3 regions of the Cohaesibacter gelatinilyticus genome follow, and region 2 is predicted to be linked to each of the others. Evidence: predicted binding sites of a transcription regulator. Region 2 holds the regulator's gene; each other region holds the start of a gene.
What was found. The regulator LexA, encoded in region 2, represses DNA repair genes until DNA is damaged. The targets are predictions, from matches to a motif close to TGTTCNNNNTGTGTTCNG.
Positions count from the first base shown of each region.

Region 1 (5,974 bases), on a different contig from region 2:
TTGATCCGGGCTGACATCAGTAATTCCCAGCGCCCAACACAAAATGGAATTGGCTGCCGACCCACGTCCCTGACAAAGAATATTCTTGCCCTTCGCGTAATGCACAATGTCATGAACGGTGAGAAAATAGGCCGCAAACCCCAATTCTTCAACCAACTTGAGTTCCTTCTGCGCCAAGGCATGGTTGCGATCCGAAATGCCCTCCGGACATCGATCTTTCAGCCCTTCCCACGCCAGTCGTGCAAGGCGCTCTTGTCGTGCCTCAGACCCATTCACAATCTCATCGGGATATTCATAAGACAATTCACCCAAACAGAAGCTACAGCGGGTGGCAATTTCCACGCTGCGCCGGATCGCTGCCGGGTGATTGCGAAACAATCGAGCCATATCCTGAGCACTTTTCAAACGGCGCTCTCCATTTGGCAAAGCACGAGTACCAATCTCATCAATAGTAATATGCTCTCGCATACAGGTCAGAACATCGGCCAGCTGGCGACGGCCTGCCCGATGCATCATCACATCCCCAATTGCCACCATGGGTGCACAGGCCTTGAGCGCCAACTGGGCACAAATATTGAAATAGACCTGATCACTACCATCATAACGCGGTGCAGCTCCGGTAAAGACACAACCGGGAAATTGGCGAACCATGGCCTGAACATGCGTCAAAACCTGTCGGTCTCCTGGCCTTATCTGCGGCAGGGCAATCAGGATCATGCCTGTCGCACCCTTGACCACATCATCATGGTGCAGATCGCATTGTCCTTTTTCAGCCCGGCGCTTGCCGAGAGTCAAAAGTCGGGTCAACCGGGCATAAGCATCACGGTTCGTCGGCAAGGCCACCCAATGGACTGGGCTATCCTGCAAAATCAAGCGACACCCAATGATCAATTTGGGCAGCTCTATTTCAGTGATTGATCCATCCTTGAGCGCAGCCTCTGCTTCCCGCTTCAATTCCTTGAGTGCCGAATAAGCCCGCACCACCCCGGCTAGCGAGTTATGATCAGTGATGGCAATGGCTTCCAAATCCAACTCAAAGGCACGCCTCATCAATTCCTCAGGATGAGAGGCCCCTGTCAAAAAGGTAAAATTGGAGGTCACGCACAATTCAGCATAATTAGGCGCCAGATGCTCCTCAATCACCTGTTGCAGTTTTTCATCCTCGGTCAGCGCATGACCTGGATTCGATTGCGTCATGCAAACTCTCCCTGCACGAACCAGCCCGGCTCTTGCGGCGTATAAAACATCCAGAGCCGCCGCCCTTCTGCTGTCTCCACTTGCCAATAATCCCGTAAGCCAGAACTCCAATTACCATCCTGCTGCCACCATTCCGGTGCGATGCGTTCGGGGCCCACACAATTACGCACGGTCAGAAACAGCCCCCGCCAACGAAAACGTCTGGGTGGACGCGCATCTTCACCTTCAACCGGATCTGGCCCAAACAATCGAATGGGCCGCGGCCTTGGTGCCTTCCATTTGCTATCCGGTTCACAAAAAGCGGCTGGAGCAACAGAAAAGCTACGCTCCGGAATATGACTATCAGCGGGTAGGAAGCGCTGGATATTTTCCAATCCGATCCGGGTTCCGAGGCGCGTGATCAGATCATCCAATTGATCCTTGCAGCCAGAAGAAAGATAACTCGTTTGCTGATTTGGCAATGCCTCTACATGCACAGCTTGCAGCCGCAACTGATCAATTCCGAAACCTGCTTCAATCTCTGATAAACCGCGCTCAAACAAGGGCAAGATCCGATGTGGGTCTCTCAAAGGGCGCGCAAGACGCAAGGTCGCTTGCTGACTCTCCTGATCCACTCTTCGCGCAGTCAGACACAGCTCTTTCACCCCCGCTTCCTGTTTTTTGAGCTTATCACAGAGACGCTCCAAGAGGCGCTCTGTTCCAGCCATCACATCGCTCAAAAGCCCGATGGGTTCCGGCAAGGTCATCCGCACCCCATAATGGATAGGGTCTTCCAACGGTGTAACCGGCTCGGGCTGCCAGCCCAAAGTCTGATCCAATCGTTTCAACAGGCTTGGCCCGAAACGACGTAAGAGAGGTGCACGTTCTGTCTCAACCAGATCTCCGATATAACGCAAACCCAACCGTTGCAGCGTCACGCATGTCTCTTCATCCAATCGCAGAGCCGAAACAGGCAACGTAGCCAGACTTGAGAGCTCCTCCCCGGCCTTGACAATTTGCTTGCCTTCTTCCCCATGATGCGCCAAAGCCCAGGCAGCCCCCCTTGTATTTCCCAGTCCCATACGCACGCTCAAACCAGTTCTATTCAACCGCGCCGATATATCAGCCAGCATGGCCTCTTCTCCCCCCATCAAATGAGCAGAGCCGGTGATATCGAGCACAAGACCGTCCACACCCTCAAACCCCACCCATGGGCAATAACGTGTGGCCCAACGGCGCAGAATTTCCAAAAAACGTTGGTCAGCCCGAAAATCCACAGGAATGGTTTGCAGAGTTGGACAAAAGGCTCGGGCATCAGAATAGGCCATGCCACGATAGAGCCCTTGCGCCTCAGCTTGCCCATTCAGGCAGTAAAGACGATTGGCATTCTTCTCATTGAATGTAAGCGCAAAGGCCCCGTCATGCGGACAAGTTCGAAGAACCCGTTCGCTCGCCAATCGAGGAAACCATAGCGACACGATGCGCTTCCCTGTCCCATCGAACATGCCAAACTCCAAATGTTCCTTTTTTGTTCTTTATAAGTTGCCAACGCTGAAGTGTCGAGTCTGCGCTGTAAAAATTGCCATCAAATATGGGCGCACAATGCCAACGTGTCTCGGCAACATTGCTCCCCACCCCTTCGGGGATGATGGCCAGAGCCATTGTTCCCCCATCACGCGCAGCCAATTGCAAGCGCCGCCCGGTTGTCAGAGTCAGAGGTTGACTGGCCTCCATCACCACAAAGGCAATGGCACTGGAGCGCAACGCCTCTTCCGAGACGGCCATCAGTTCCTTCTGATCCTTTGTCGTAACCAGAAGCAATTTGTCAGGCGAGATGAAACGTGCAAAGCCAGATGGGTTGATCTGCTCAGACCGCCATTTCTCCTGCACCCAGATCACCTGCCCACCAAGACGTGCCGCCAGCGCAAAGGCAAAGAAATAGGCCCCCGGCCCACAAACTTCATGCATACGGCTCTTTTCAGGAGGATAACAATTGCCAAAATCGCGATCCATCACCAATACCCACAATAAGAACATTAAGTGAACATTCTATATCAAATGCAAGCAGATTGGCAAGTGAGCTTCAAATACATCATTAAGAAGAGATGGTCACAAGACCAGGCAACCACCTCTCCTCATCAAAGGGCAAATATCATTCTCTCAGGTCAAGCAGATAGATAGCAATTGCCTCTCGATCTTCCTGACTGAGGAAAGCCATGCCGTCACGCACGACCTCCCCCATGGAGCCACCAAAGACATCTCCATCAGGTATCAGCCCGGTCTGAAAGGCATAGGCAAGATTATCTTTGTCCCATCCGCCTTTTTGAAGGGCTTCAGCAGTGATTGAAGGAGATTTGCTGCCATCAGGCAATTTATCTGCTCCTTGCAAAGCAAGATCTGTCTTCCTTGCCCCAAGCAAATTGCGTGGCGTATGACAAGCCCCGCAATGACCAGGCCCTTCAACGAGATATTGCCCCCGTTGCCATTGCTCGCTCTTGTTCGAAACAGATGCATCACTTGATTGATCAAGAAACAAGCCGCGCCAGACTTTCAGCCCTTCCCTCAGATTGAAAGGAAACGGAACCTCATGCAACTTGGAAGCCTGCGTAACCGGCACCACCGTTTGAAAGGCAGCCCAAAGATCGGCAATATCCTGATCGCTTAGTTTGGCATAGAAAGGATAGGGAAAGGCTGGATAATAGGCCTCTCCATCTGGCGAAACACCCTGCCGAACAGCACGCTCAAAATCAGCAAGGCTCCATTCTCCCATACCAAGCTCACCATCGGTGGTGATATTGGGAGAATAGAAGGTGCCAAACTCGGTCTTGAACGCAACACCACCAGCGAGCGGAGCTCCACCTTCCTTGAAATTGCTATGACAGGCGATACAACCCGCTATTCTTGCAAGATAAGCACCACGTTCCGGCACGCCTTTCAAGGAAGTCAGTTCGACCTTTTTGCCAATGGGCCAGAAAGACAGCATCACAAAGACAGCCCCGGTAAATACCAGAGCTGAAATTGCACCATAAATCATGCGCCTCATGGTTATTTCTTCTTCTCAAGACGGAAGTCAGTATGACAGGCCGAACAAACCTGCACCATCTTGGTAAAGACGGCATCGGCAGGCATCTTGGCAAGAGCAGCAGCATCCATTGCACCACCGCCCATCACACCCATGGCTTTGCCCATCATATCCTTGCCCATGCTGGCGGAAGCAGCCACCCCCATCATGGTTCCCATGGATTGACCTTTGGCAGCATCCTTCATCAAACCATTGTCTGCCGCCATTTCCAATGCCCCAGCATAGGTTCCCAATTGCTCGGCAAGGCTTGAGAAACGCTCCCAATCCATCCAGATCTCGTTTTTGGCTTCCGACGGCATTTGGGTTGATCCTTCAGGAAACCCCTTGATCAAAGCCTCGCCCGAATGCTGCTTGATGACAGCAGACTGTTTACGTACCAAATCGGCATTATAAGCAGCTTTTCCTTGCATCATGCCTTTCAAGGCTTTCACAGCCTTGCCCATCATACCCATGGCATCCATGCGTTCTTTGACAATTCCAGTCGCCCCACCATGCGCCAGAACAGGAACAGGTGCGTATGCGCTCGCTGAAACCATCAGGGCAACAGCGGTGTAAATAAGAAACTTGTTCATTTCATCTACCTTTTGAGTTGAATTTCCAAATAATGAAGTTCACTCAGGCAGATCGAGGTGGAGGAGGATCAAGCGTAAAGGAAAGCGACATCAGGTTCGGGCTTTTGGTCCGGTCATGAAGATCTTTAGGCAAGCCAAAATAACCATCTGGACTCAAAGCCAAGGTCAAAATCTGCGCCCCACAATGAAGAGGATTATCATCCAATTGAGCCCCATCATGGTGTTTATCCTCCGCATGCGAATGAACAGGGCCTTTATGAGAATACTCCACACTCACCTCATGGGCATGACTGAAGGTACCGCCCACGAGTGCAAGCAAGATCATGCTGAAAGCAATCAGCATAAAACCAAGTATCCTGAATTCTGAGGCAAGCAACAGCATGCAATATTGGTCCTTGGCATTCCAGATGAACAGGTCGTATCACTCTGGATCAAACAGGAAACACTTTCTGCTTTCCGATTTAAGTCATTTTACAAAATGTCACAAGAGCCTCTCAATGGCGACCACCATTTTGCCAGAAGAATAAATCTAATCCTCGGATGAATGCACGAATTGTCGCTGAGTTTTTCGGCATATTCGCAGATAGCCAGCTGACGGCCACCTTTCACGGCAATCATGGCTGGCTATGGTGCGACCGGAACATACTACACAGAAAGGGTATTAAATTGGATCTCGTGCTCATTTTCTGTCATGTGCCAGCTTCAAGTGGCTTGAGCGGTATCCTGCTCCAACGACGCCTCAATCTCAATGCAGGCTTTTCGATGAGATGGAAAGACAGGATGGACAACGGTAAAAAGACAAGGAAGGCCAGCATCAATGTCTCATTGGCGGAAGACGGCGCGTAAATCTGCATCACCATCTGCATGACTGGAAAATGGAAGATATAGATCCCGTAGGAATAGTCCCCAAGGCGATTATAGCAACGAAGCCACCCTGCAGGTATGAAGGCGAACCAGAAGACCGTATAAGCCATTGCCACCATCAGGCTGATTTCATAAAACCCACTCTCCCGCACCAACCAGACAAGAACCCAGAGCAGAAATGCGCTCCCCAATGAGACGGGAATTTTCTGGCGATAGTGATAAACGCCCATCCCGAGCAGGAAACACAGCCCCAACCGCAAGGCATCATCCAGCATCATCA
Region 1 is NZ_OBEL01000006.1:102,608-108,581, forward strand. Features, by position in the region: gene CRO57_RS20020 (error-prone DNA polymerase) at 1-1,197, opposite strand, end outside; gene CRO57_RS20025 (Y-family DNA polymerase) at 1,194-2,681, opposite strand; gene CRO57_RS20030 (ImuA family protein) at 2,596-3,189, opposite strand; gene CRO57_RS20035 (cytochrome c) at 3,329-4,219, opposite strand; gene CRO57_RS20040 (c-type cytochrome) at 4,222-4,830, opposite strand; gene CRO57_RS20045 (hypothetical protein) at 4,874-5,212, opposite strand; gene CRO57_RS20050 (acyltransferase family protein) at 5,520-5,974, opposite strand, start outside.
Region 1: the regulator LexA is predicted to act here: its motif matches at 3,206-3,223, upstream of CRO57_RS20030 (ImuA family protein).

Region 2 (5,974 bases):
GCTTCCTAGGCAGGTGAAAGACCTCATGCGCCATAGAGCAACGGAAAAAGGTGTAAAAGGGGAAGATTTCGCTGCACCAGCCTCAGAGCTGGGTGGCGGGATGCATCGGGATGGTAAGGTCTCCGAATTTTCTGATAATGCTTATTCCGGCTTTTTGCCCCCTGATAAAGGGCGGCGCTTTCGTTTTTGGTCTGAGCGCTTCTGGTTTCAGGTTCAAGATCAATGGCGTCGGGATTGTGATTTCAACAATGCCATGTTGTTGTGGTCCGCATTCTTATTGGCGCTGGGAGCGGCAACCTACATTTATTTGCCGGATGAACCTGTTTGGTGGCTACTTTTGCTAATGTGTTTGATGTTTGGTGGTATTGCCTTTCGTGCTGCAAAAAGAGGAAAGAGCTTTACTGTTCCGGTACTTTTTGCCTCTTTCTTGTTTGGACTAAGTGCTGCCTGTTTGCATGGGCAATTTGGAGGCACGCCCATTCTGACCTCTTCTATGTCTACCACGTTTATCGGAAGACTTGAGCAGATCGAATATCGTTCCGCAGATGAGAGATGGACAATAGCCATAGAGAATATTGAAGGTCTGGCAATTTCAAATACTCCCAGAAAGTTGTTGTTGATCCGTCGTGCGAAAGAACCGAAGTTTCAAGCAGGTGATCGAATTGAAGCATGGGCAAGACTTATCCCCCTACAAAGACAAGCTTTTCCGGGTAGTTTTGATTATGGACGTTACCTTTGGGCAAGACAGATTGGCGGACAAGGTTATTTGGGTCGAAGGGTGAAACTGCTTGCTGATGGAGCTGGGGCCACCAACATCTCACTGTGGCTGGATGTATGGATGAGGATTGAGCAAGTGCGGTCCAATATGGCGAGCTATTTGTTTGCCCATATGGAGGTAGGGCCTGCTGGTCTTGCATCTGCATTGGTTGTCGGGAAACGTGATTACCTGACCGTTGAGACCAAAGATGCTCTACGCCTCTCTGGGCTTGCTCATATTCTTGCAATATCCGGACTGCATATGGCTCTTGTGACCCTGACGATCTTTGGTGGGGTTCGTTTGGCTGGTAGCTTTATTGAACCGTTGGTTTTGCGTTACGATATTAAGAAATTGGCTGCTTGGGCTGCTCTGCTGGCTGCAACTTGTTATTTGGTTCTGTCGGGACATGGCGTGGCAACCATTCGAGCCTATGTGATGATGGTCATTTTTCTAGGTGCTATTTTGGCTGGGCGCCCAGCACTGACGATGCATAATGTGGCTCTAGCCTTGATTATTCTTGTTCTGTTTCAACCGTTTTCAATTGTCGAGCCAGGCCTGCAAATGTCATTTGGTGCTACTGTAGCACTTATAGCAGGCTATCGGTCTTTGGAAGGAATGACGAAATGGAGAGCTTGGGGTGGAAGGTTTGCAGGAAATGTTCGGGATGATTTCAATCGCCAGATAGAACGCCAAGGCAGCGTGATCCATCGTGGTGTCATGCAGATTGTGCGTTGGTTTGCGGGGCTTTGCATCACTGCATTATTGGCGGGTTTAGCCACCACACCGTTTTCAATTGCTTTTTTCCATCAAATGGCACCTATGGGATTGATAGCCAACCTAATGGCGATGCCGATTTTAAGCTTGATTGTGATGCCTTCTGCTTTGATTTCCGCACTGTTGATTCCAGTTGGATTACAGCAATGGTCATTGGCTGTGATGGAATGGGGACTGGAGCAAATCATATATGTTGCCCAATGGGTTGTTGATATATCTCCGCAGATTGCATTGTTGGTAGCTGGGCCAGCGGGATTGGCATTGGCAAGTGCCGTAATATTGACGTCTATCGCAATTCATCCCAACCGATTGGCAGTTGGGGCGTCGCTTATTGCTGGGGCAGGGCTGTTGGTATTCAATCAATTACAAATGCAACCTGATATCTGGATTGCTGAAAATGGAAGATCAATAGCAGTACGTGATGGCAAGGGGCATTGGGTTTTTGCTGGTATCAAGGAGGACCGTTTTCTGGCACAAGCTTTATTGAAGGCAGATGGAGACACTCGGGCCTTGCCATCCATCGCTACTCGCAATCAGAATTCACCGGCGATCGGCGACGCATCAGGAGAGGTGCGATGCGATGGAGATGCATGCCGTCTCAATGTTTCTTCTAATGGGCTGCAATGGGCTGCCGAGCCGAAAAGAGAAGTTTGGAGCGTTTCACTGATAAAGACCATGCGGGCATTTGCCGAAGAATGTGCTGTTTCAGATATCGTGATCTCAGCTCTGCAGGTGCCGGAAAGCTGTAGCCGACCGCTTTTGGTTGTTGACAAATATCGCCTCAAGCAACACGGCAGCCATTTTCTCTGGCTGCCTCGAAGTGATGCAAGTGACCGCGCAGCAAGGTATTCAGGAGAGTTGGAGCGGAAGGAGAAGCTTGTCAGTTACTCAAGCGCTCCGAATATGGTCAAGAACGACCAGCCAGTCGTCCATCGAGCTGGAAATTTGTCGGCAAACTGGCTGGTTTGGCCAGATCCCGATCTGAAACAAGTCTGGCATTTGCCTTCCGGAACTGTTTCTAAGTTGAAAATAAAGTCTTCTCAGCCTTATGCTGGTCGACCTTGGCAGAAAACAACAATATCTGAGAATGATTAGGTGTCGCTACATAAGGAATGGCTTCTGTCAGATAGCTGAACAAAATGTTTCGAGTTTTTTGATGTCAATCATACCTAAAACTGCGTGATCTGTATTGGGAGGAAACAAACCACGCAGGATTGAGAGGCAAATCCTCAAAAGATCTATAGACCTTAATACTGACGCATCAAGCCAACCAGTTTACCTTGTACGCGTACCCGATCTGGACCAAAAATACGTGTCTCATAGGCAGGGTTGGCGGCTTCCAGAGCAATGGAGGCTCCCTTCTTCCGAATCCGTTTCAAGGTTGCTTCTTCTTCATCTACGAGTGCGACGACGATCTCTCCTGAGGAAGCATCATCGGATTTTTTGATGACAACCGTATCACCATCCAGAATACCAGCTTCAATCATGGAATCTCCGCGCACTTCCAGTGCAAAATGTTCGCCACCACGAAGCATTTCAACCGGGACAGAAATTGTATGAGACTGGTTTTGGATGGCCGAAATCGGAACCCCGGCAGCGATACGACCCATGACAGGAACGGCAACACCTGATGTATTTTCATCATTGGAGGGAGCACTGGATTCTGGTGCCGGAGTACGCAGCTTTCCAAGCCCTCCTTCAACAACGCTGGGTGAGAAACCCTTTGTGGTTTTGGCAAGGCTGGGAGAATTGGCCTCTGGGAGCTTCAAAACTTCCAAAGCACGGGCACGATTTGGTAGACGGCGAATAAAGCCACGTTCTTCCAGCGCGGTGATCAATCGATGAATACCGGATTTCGAACGTAGATCCAGCGCATCTTTCATCTCATCAAATGATGGAGGAACGCCGGATTCCTTTATCCGTTCATGAATGAACATGAGCAATTCATGTTGCTTTCGAGTCAGCATTTTCCTCTCCCAATAATATTGCACCATATATCACGAGTTTTCATTGATGAAACATCATTCACTGGTCAAAACCCAAGACATCACACACTGGCCAAGGTGCGTCGAAACTTCGAGAATATTTAGGTCGTGAATATTCGTTTCCAACAAACAATCACTGAGCTGTATTCCCTTAGAGACTCACTTGGCACAAATCACGAACAAAATATAGCTGTTCTTGCTGTGTTCCGCAAGTTCTTTCGCCTTGCGGCCAAAAGAGGAGCTGCCCATTATCGCTTAAACCCATCGTATTTTTAAAAGCCGACGGCTTTGCGGAGCATGTTCATGGCAACGATTATCAGGAAAACCGCAAAGACCCGTTTGAGCGGTTTGGGATCCAACGCATGAGCCAACTTTGCTCCATATGGAGTGGTGATCAGCGTCATGGCGATGATGATGAAAAAGGCTGGCAGGTTGATGGCACCGATCGTGAAAGGAGGTCGAACCGTCTGCGCGATATCGACCATCATAAAACCAGGAAGCGAGGGCACTGAGATAGCAAGGCCGAAGCCCGCTGCGGTTGCCACAGCACGGTGAATGGCAACATTATGCAAGCTCATGAGTGGAACTCCCAAGCTACCTCCGCCAATGCCCATGAGCACCGACAGGAAACCCAATATCGATGCGAGAATGCTGCGCAAGATGCCAGTCGGCATCTGCTCGGCAATTTGCCAACTCTGACGACCAAAGCCGAGATAGAGGCCGACCAGGATACCAAGTCCGCCGAAAATAGCTTGCAACACGTCTGAACGAAGTTCAGAGGCGGTGAAGCCACCGATGATCGCACCTACTGAGATGAAGATGGACCAGATCTTCAGGATATCCCAATCCACCGCTCCTTTTTTGTGATGGGAATGGAGCGAACGGATGGATGTCACAACGATTGTGGCGAGCGATGTACCAAGGCAAAGCTGCATGACTTGATCACCACCATATCCCAGTGATGAGAAAAGATAGAAGAAGGCTGGAACCAGCACGATACCTCCGCCTACGCCCAAAAGGCCCGCAATAACACCGGCAAAGGCTCCTATTGCCAGCATGAAGGCAAGGAGGGGGAGATAGCTGCTTATTGTTTCCATGAGAGTTTCCGTATGGCCACTTGGTCGGTTGCGTGGAGAATAGTGTTAAATCAGAGGTCGGAAAAGAGCTGGCCGAAGCCGGGGAGTTGACCCTTTATACCTACAGATCGAAGACAATTCCACATACTGGCCTTATTACTGCAAACTGCTTGTTTATCTATCAATCAAGGGAACTCGTTCGTGTGTCTGACTGATTAATATGTCCGGTGTTTGGGCCTCTAATCTTGAGACTGCGGAATATGTGAATGGTGTTTTTGAACGCCTGAAAGGACGAAATTGGTCTAATGGAGAAATTTGATCTTCGATTAGTCTGCGAACTCGGTTATTCTTTTTACAATCATTTATTTCGAAGCAGAGCCTATCGCTCTTCGTATGTGGCAATTGTTTCATAATTGCCTACTTGCGCTTGTTTTGATCAGATTGCCGAACTTCGGTATTTGAAATTTTATAAGAACCAAAAGCGGGGATAGCCCGTCCTAGAGATGTTGAAATATTTTGGGAGATTTTAGTCATGGATATTCGAAATGGTTTGAAACATCATTTGCGCCATGCTCCGCTGCCCCTGATATTTTGTCTGTCTGTATTAGCGACGCCTGTTGCACATTCGGAAGAGGTGAAATGGCGCTTGCCCAAGCTCTCGTCTCCTTCCAGCCCGGGTGCGACTGGTGCGGAACAGCAGACAGATGGGGAGGGGTATGAGATTTTTGCCGCTGGCGGCGCGTCGCTTTTGGAACCGAGCATTCGGCCTCAAGCGCGTTTGTTCAAAGGCGCTAGCGCAGCCACATCGGGCTTTTCCGGTTCTTATATAAGATTACCACTTGTTGCTCCTGGTGAGACACCAGAGGTGAATGCGTCGCCGGAAATGCGATTCATTGATCCAAATGGTGCGTCAGTCACGCTTTTGGGTCTGGATAATATGGAGGCGGCGATGGTTGCGCAGGAGATCAAACGTCGCCCTTATGATCAAATTCTGGCCAAGGATGTTGGGCAGGTATTTGGTCTGGCCATGGATGATGCAAAAGATCCAAGCCTCTTTATTGCTGCGGCATCTGCTTATGGCCTTCCAATCGTTGGAGGGGATGAGAATGGTGATGGCGTTGAAGATCGTCTATTCTCTGGCCAGGAGGGCGCTCGTTTCATGGATGCACTCTTTGGTTCCAATCCTGAGAGCGGTCCTGGCACCATTTATCGTGTTGATGGCACCACAGGCCAGATTGAGGTCTTTGCCAATATTGAACTGGATGGGGTGAAAAATTCCGGCCCTGGCCTTGGGCAAGTGGCTTATGATCCGGTCAGTCGTCAGATCTTTGTCTCCGATCTGGATACCGGCATGATCCATCGTCTGGATATGAGCGGAGCAG
Region 2 is NZ_OBEL01000001.1:1,449,102-1,455,075, reverse strand. Features, by position in the region: gene CRO57_RS06490 (ComEC/Rec2 family competence protein) at 278-2,626, shown strand; gene lexA (transcriptional repressor LexA) at 2,779-3,498, opposite strand; gene CRO57_RS06480 (sulfite exporter TauE/SafE family protein) at 3,789-4,613, opposite strand; gene CRO57_RS06475 (NHL repeat-containing protein) at 5,125-5,974, shown strand, end outside.

Region 3 (5,974 bases), on a different contig from region 2:
CTTTCCATTGGACCACTTTTTTTGATGCTTGTGGCCTATGGAAAAGGGATGCCTGACGCTATGTTCCCAATTGCCATTTCATTCAATCACCTGCGATTCAAGCTTGTTCTTCCTGTATTTTTTCTGGTGATCGGTTGGATGTTTGATCTTTTGCCCAGTCTTCCATTTCTGATTTGGGGTGGCTTGGGGGCAATCTATTCTGTCTTTTGCCTTTGGCTCACCGCAGGATTGGTTGGCCGTGAATTGTTCGTCACCAAAAGCTATTCCTATCTGTTTGCAGCAGGGGCACTTTGTCTGGCAATTTTGTGATGATTGCTAACAACTTGCTATAAGGCGAAACAGTTTTCCCGAATGTTCCTCATCTTGTTTTTATCTATGGTGTGACTGCGATCTTCCCTTTCGCATTTCTCTTTTGACAGTTTCGCTTTTTACCTGTCTTGACCTCATCATCCGCTATAAGGTGCTGGTCCTAAGCTGGAGTTATTTGCAGAGCGGAGCATCGCTGTCTTGATCGGATATATTTTCTTTCATCTGGAAGTCGTATGGGCATTTGTGCGCGGTGATCGTGAAGCCCTTTATAAAGTCGATGCCACATCAACTGGATTGGTGCGCTCCTTCATAGCCATGGTGATTGTGGAGACAATCAGCCTTCTCTATGCCATCGGTTTTGGCACCATCGAGAATAGCTTGCTCATGCGAGAAGGCGGGCTCTTTTATCTGCCTCTGCAGCTCTTTCTGGATTGGGGTACCGTGCCTTTGGCTTTCTTCATTCTGTCCGGCCCCATGGGATTTCGAGATCGTCTGATCCCCCTCATTGTCAGCTATAACTGGATGAGTGTCATTGTTCTGATGCTGATCCTGTTGCCAAGTGCCATGGTTACCGGCGGTGTTGTTGCTGGCGAGATGGTGCTGATCGTAATGGTAGGCGTTTATGGCACGGCCCTATGGCTGACTTATCGTCTGCTGGACTTCATTCTCGATCAAGGAATGAGCATTGCGCTGGGCTTGACCGTACTGACCATGATTTTGGGCATTACCAGTGCCGCTATCTTGAGCGAGATCGCGCAAAGCCTTCCCCTGATAAGCGAAGGGGCTGACGCAAGACCCGTAACTTAAAATCTTCGAGCCGGTTTGGCTATTTTTTTTGGTACCCAACCCAGGGCTCTTCTGGAATGATGTAATCCAGATCCTCTGGATAGTCCACCTGTGTCAGATAGAGCCCATCAGGCGGAGCAACGGGACCGCAGGCACGACGATCTCTTGCTTCGAGAATTTCCGTGATCCATTCCACCGGCTTGCGGGCAGACCCAACTTCGACAAGTGACCCAACAAAAGAACGAATCTGGTTATGGAGGAAGGATCGGGACATTGCATCCAGATAGACCCATTCTCCTTCACGGATAACCTTGAGATATTGCATGGTGCGCCACGGGTTCTTTGCCTGACAAGCTGTTGCCCTGAAGGTCGTAAAGTCATGGTGCCCGATTAACAGCTCACAACCTTGCTGCATCAGATCGATATCGATGGGATAGCTATATTGCCATGCTCGACCACGCTCGAAGGTCAGCGGTGCTCGGCGATTGCAGATACGATAGCGATAATAGCGACGAATAGCAGTGAAACGACTATCGAACTCATCGGTGATTTTCCATGCACCAAGAATGGCAACACCAGTCTCTTTCAAAAAGTGATTGAGTGCTTCAACAAGCTTTTGGGAGTGCCAATCGCGCTCCAGATCCAAATGTGCGACCTGCCCCGTGGCATGCACCCCGGAATCTGTTCGGCCAGCTCCGAAAACAGCGGCACGTTCCCTTGCAAACTTGAAAATGCAATCTTCAATCAGACCCATCACACTCGGCGCATTGTCCTGGCGCTGCCAACCGGAAAAAGGGCGCCCATCATATTCGATCAAAAGCTTGTAGCGAGGCATCAGGCGATCGTCTCTCCAATCTTGAGAGCTGCACCGCGCTGGAAGTCTTCTGCATTCATCGCACCCTTGCCGGAGCGCTGCAGCTCGATCAGGCGGACAGCTCCCTCACCACAGGCGATGGTCATGTCCTCATCCAAAACAGAGCCTGGCTCACCTGAACCATCAGCCAATTCAGAGCGGATGATCTTCACGCGCTGTTTCTTGCCTTTGATTTCCATCTCGCACCAGGCACCGGGGAAGGGTGACAGCCCACGAATATGGTTGTGAACATCCTGAGCAGGCTTGGAAAAATCGATACGGCTCTCTGCTTTCTCGACCTTCTTGGCATAGAGTACGCCTTCTTCATCTTGCTCTTGCTCAGCGAGCGCTCCGCGAGACAGTGCTGCCAACGAGCGCACCATCAGATCAGCTCCCAGCACCATCATTCGGTCATGCAGATCACCAGCAGTCATATTCTCAGAGATCGTAATGCGCTCGATCATGCAAACCGGACCGGTATCCAGTCCTTCACCCATACGCATGACTTCCACACCGGTCTCAGCATCGCCTTCCATGATTGCCCGCTGGATTGGCGCTGCACCTCGCCAACGCGGCAAGAGTGAGCCATGCAGATTGAGGCAGCCATTTTCGGGCGCTTCCAGGATTTCTTTCGGCAGCAGCAATCCATATGCCACAACCACAGCGACATCAGCTTGCAATGCCGCGAACTTTGCCTGCTCTTCTTCGGAACGCAGAGAAGTTGGCGTGAAGACTGGAAGCCCAAGCAGCTCTGCCTTTTCATGCACCGGGCTCTTGCGTTCTTCCATACCACGTCCAGCGGGACGAGGTGGCTGGCTATACACTGCCACGACCTCATGGCCCTGGCCTACAATTTCCATCAGGGTTGGAACGGCGAAATCAGGCGTTCCCATAAACACGACGCGCAGCATGGCAAGGGTCCTTGGCATTTGCCCCCGTTATTGCAGGTGGGGGTAATAAAATCAGAGAATGGCGTGTTTTTCTTTTTGGCGAGCAAGCTTGGTGAATTTCTTGATCACCCGGTCGCGACGCAACTTGGACAGGTAGTCGATGAACAACGCGCCATTGAGATGATCAAACTCATGCTGAACGCAGGTGGCCAGAAGACCATCACACTGTAGCTCCTGATCTTTACCAAACTGATCCAGATATTGAATCTTGATTTCGGCCGGGCGTTCAACTTCCGCGTAGAAATCAGGAATCGATAGGCAGCCTTCGTCATAGACGGACAGCTCATCTGATTGCCAGATGATTTTTGGGTTGATCATGCATATCGGGGCTTTTTCTTCCCCTTCCTTCGCACAATCAACGGTGAAGATCTGCCGTGCCACGCCCACCTGTACACCAGCCAGACCAATACCCGGAGCGTGATACATGGTTTCAAACATATTCTCGACAAGGCGGCGCAGATCATCATCCACGCGCTCTACCGGCGCTGACTGCTCTCGCAGGATCGGGTCCGGCAATGTAACGATATCCATAAGTGCCATGGAGGTGAGATAGGCCGAATCCGCTTCCCGGTCAATGATCAAGTCAGGCAAAAGCGGCGATTTACGCAGCTTTGAACGGCATTCGGCATTGCTCCGGAATTCGATATGTTCTCTTTTTGTTTTTCCTTAATCCGAATCGATCTATACTCGCATCATGAATGAGACTGTTTTGAGCATAGGCCAGCAACATTTGACCGGATTTCAATTATTGTTTTGCGGCGTTGCTTTTCTGACCTTTTTGTTGATTTGGCTGTTATGGACCCTGGCACGCACCAATCGTCAGCGGGCGTTGGAGCTATCCATGAACCAGAGTCAAAACCGTGCCCGGCAAGCTCAGGTCGACGAGATGCAACGTTTGCAAGTTGAAATGACTGGCCGCATGCAAAGCATGGCGGAGATTTTTTCCACCCGCCAAAGCGAACTGGCACAGGCTTTGACCACCCGCATGGATGGTATGGGCCACCGACTGGGGCAATCATTGAACAAAAGCCTGGGAGAACAACAAAAGGCAACTCATGATAATTTGCGTGCCTTGCATGAACGTCTGGCGGTCATCGACAAGGCACAAACCAATATTACCGACCTGTCAGGTCGGGTGGTGGAACTTCAGCATATTTTGGCGAACAAGCAGACGCGAGGCGCTTTTGGTCAGGGGCGCATGGAAGCAATCATCGCCGATGGTTTGCCATCCAATGCCTACGATTTTCAATATACGCTTTCCAATGGCAAACGACCTGATTGCGTCATCCATCTACCCGATGACGGTGCCGTATTGATCGTGGACGCCAAATTCCCGATGGAAGGATGGGCCTTGATTGATGACGCCCAGAATGCGGAAGAAGACAAGGCAGCACGGGCCAGCTTCCGTCAGGATATGAAAAAGCATATCAAGAATATTGCTGATCGCTATTTTATCGTCGGAGAGACACAAGAAACTGCTTTCATGTTTGTACCGTCTGAAAGCCTATTTGCTGATCTACATGAACAGTTCGAGGACATAATCCAACTGGCGCATCGCGTCAGGATCGTAATTGTTTCGCCGTCTCTTCTGATGCTGTCCATCCAGGTGGTTCAGTCGATTTTGAAAGATGCCCAAATGCGTGAGCAGGCTCATATCATTCAACGAGAAGTGGCGCTGTTGATGGAAGATATCTACCGCCTTGATGATCGAGTACAAAAATTACAGAGCCATTTTCAGCACGCGGTCAGGGATATCGAGCAAATACAGACCTCAACATCCAAGATCGTCAAGCGAGGTCGCAAAATTGAGGACGTGGATGTACAGGAAAGTGAGCTCAACCTTGCTACTGATGGGATCCAAAATGCCGAGGGCAGAAAAGTTGCTGCGGGATCCACACAATCGCATTTGCCTCTGATGCCGGGCGATGAATATGTGCGCTAAATAAAAGGGTACCTATTCTGCACGTGAGAGCGTAATCAGATCCTGACCACTTTCATCCTGGAATGATACCTGATCTGCATCCTTACGCTCCAGCTGGCTGACCTGATGGAGGATCTGCAAGATTCTTTGCTCGACTTGTCTTTGCGCCTTGTTACATTTGGTTTCGTTGCTCAACACCATTCCGAGAGAAAACTGCTCTTCATTCCAAAGAATGGTTCCCGTGTTGTGCGCGCACCCTGTCGTCATGGTGAATTGACCATTTTTCCGCAATGTCAGTACCGCTGGATTGAGCAATATTTTTTGAACCTTGCGTAGATTGTTGTCTTGCGTTCTAACACTTTTAATCGTCCATCGGCCAACCATGGTGATGGGTGTTATGGTCAAACCGCTTTGACCATTTTCAATCAATGCAGGATCTGGAATGGAAGCTATTATGCCAATTGCATTCAGCTCGCCCGGACTGGGTGAAAACACACGTCTATCAAGCTTGGGAATTGCAGAAGTTGCCTGAAAATCCGCTGCTGTTCCATGTTCGTGCGCATGGGAAGAAGCAACAGGGACAAGGCAAGACGCCATTCCAAACAAGAACGAAAGATAGAAGCCGCTTTTCACGATGTCATGGTCCCCACACATAACGGTTGTAAATTGGCTTAGAACCAATCGCGTGAGTTCTAGACTAGAAGCATTGTAAAATCTACTTGGTTCGAGTGCTTTTTCCGTAAATACTCACTTATTTTGCAACGCAGCATAAATCTTCTCGCTACTCTCCAATAAACTGCGACAAATTTTCCTCCAATTAGATGGTTGTTAGGAGTCTTGTGGTTATAACTGAACTTAACAAACTCCGATTTTGTATTGTGTAACTGGGGTATCCAATGTTTAAGCCAAGCACGCGTGAGGGATCTTTGTCCCTGGATCAAGTCAGCGATAGTGTTGACCATCCAGACAGTTTCCGTCGTCTTTATGTCGTGCTAGATGGCACATTCACCCTTCATGATGGAAAACCTGCTTCCTATAATATGGATTACGATTTCTTCAAACGCTATTGCGATGCGTTCGACGAGGTTGTCGTGGTGGCCCGGCTATTTGAAAAGGAAGATGAAGCCGCTCGTCCAGTCGAAGGACCCAAAGTAC
Region 3 is NZ_OBEL01000010.1:14,761-20,734, reverse strand. Features, by position in the region: gene CRO57_RS25415 (hypothetical protein) at 79-264, opposite strand; gene CRO57_RS23495 (hypothetical protein) at 508-1,116, shown strand; gene truA (tRNA pseudouridine(38-40) synthase TruA) at 1,136-1,930, opposite strand; gene fmt (methionyl-tRNA formyltransferase) at 1,930-2,856, opposite strand; gene def (peptide deformylase) at 2,911-3,438, opposite strand; gene CRO57_RS23475 (DNA recombination protein RmuC) at 3,593-4,840, shown strand; gene CRO57_RS23470 (META domain-containing protein) at 4,853-5,452, opposite strand; gene CRO57_RS23465 (glycosyltransferase family 4 protein) at 5,716-5,974, shown strand, end outside.
Region 3: the regulator LexA is predicted to act here: its motif matches at 3,545-3,562, upstream of CRO57_RS23475 (DNA recombination protein RmuC).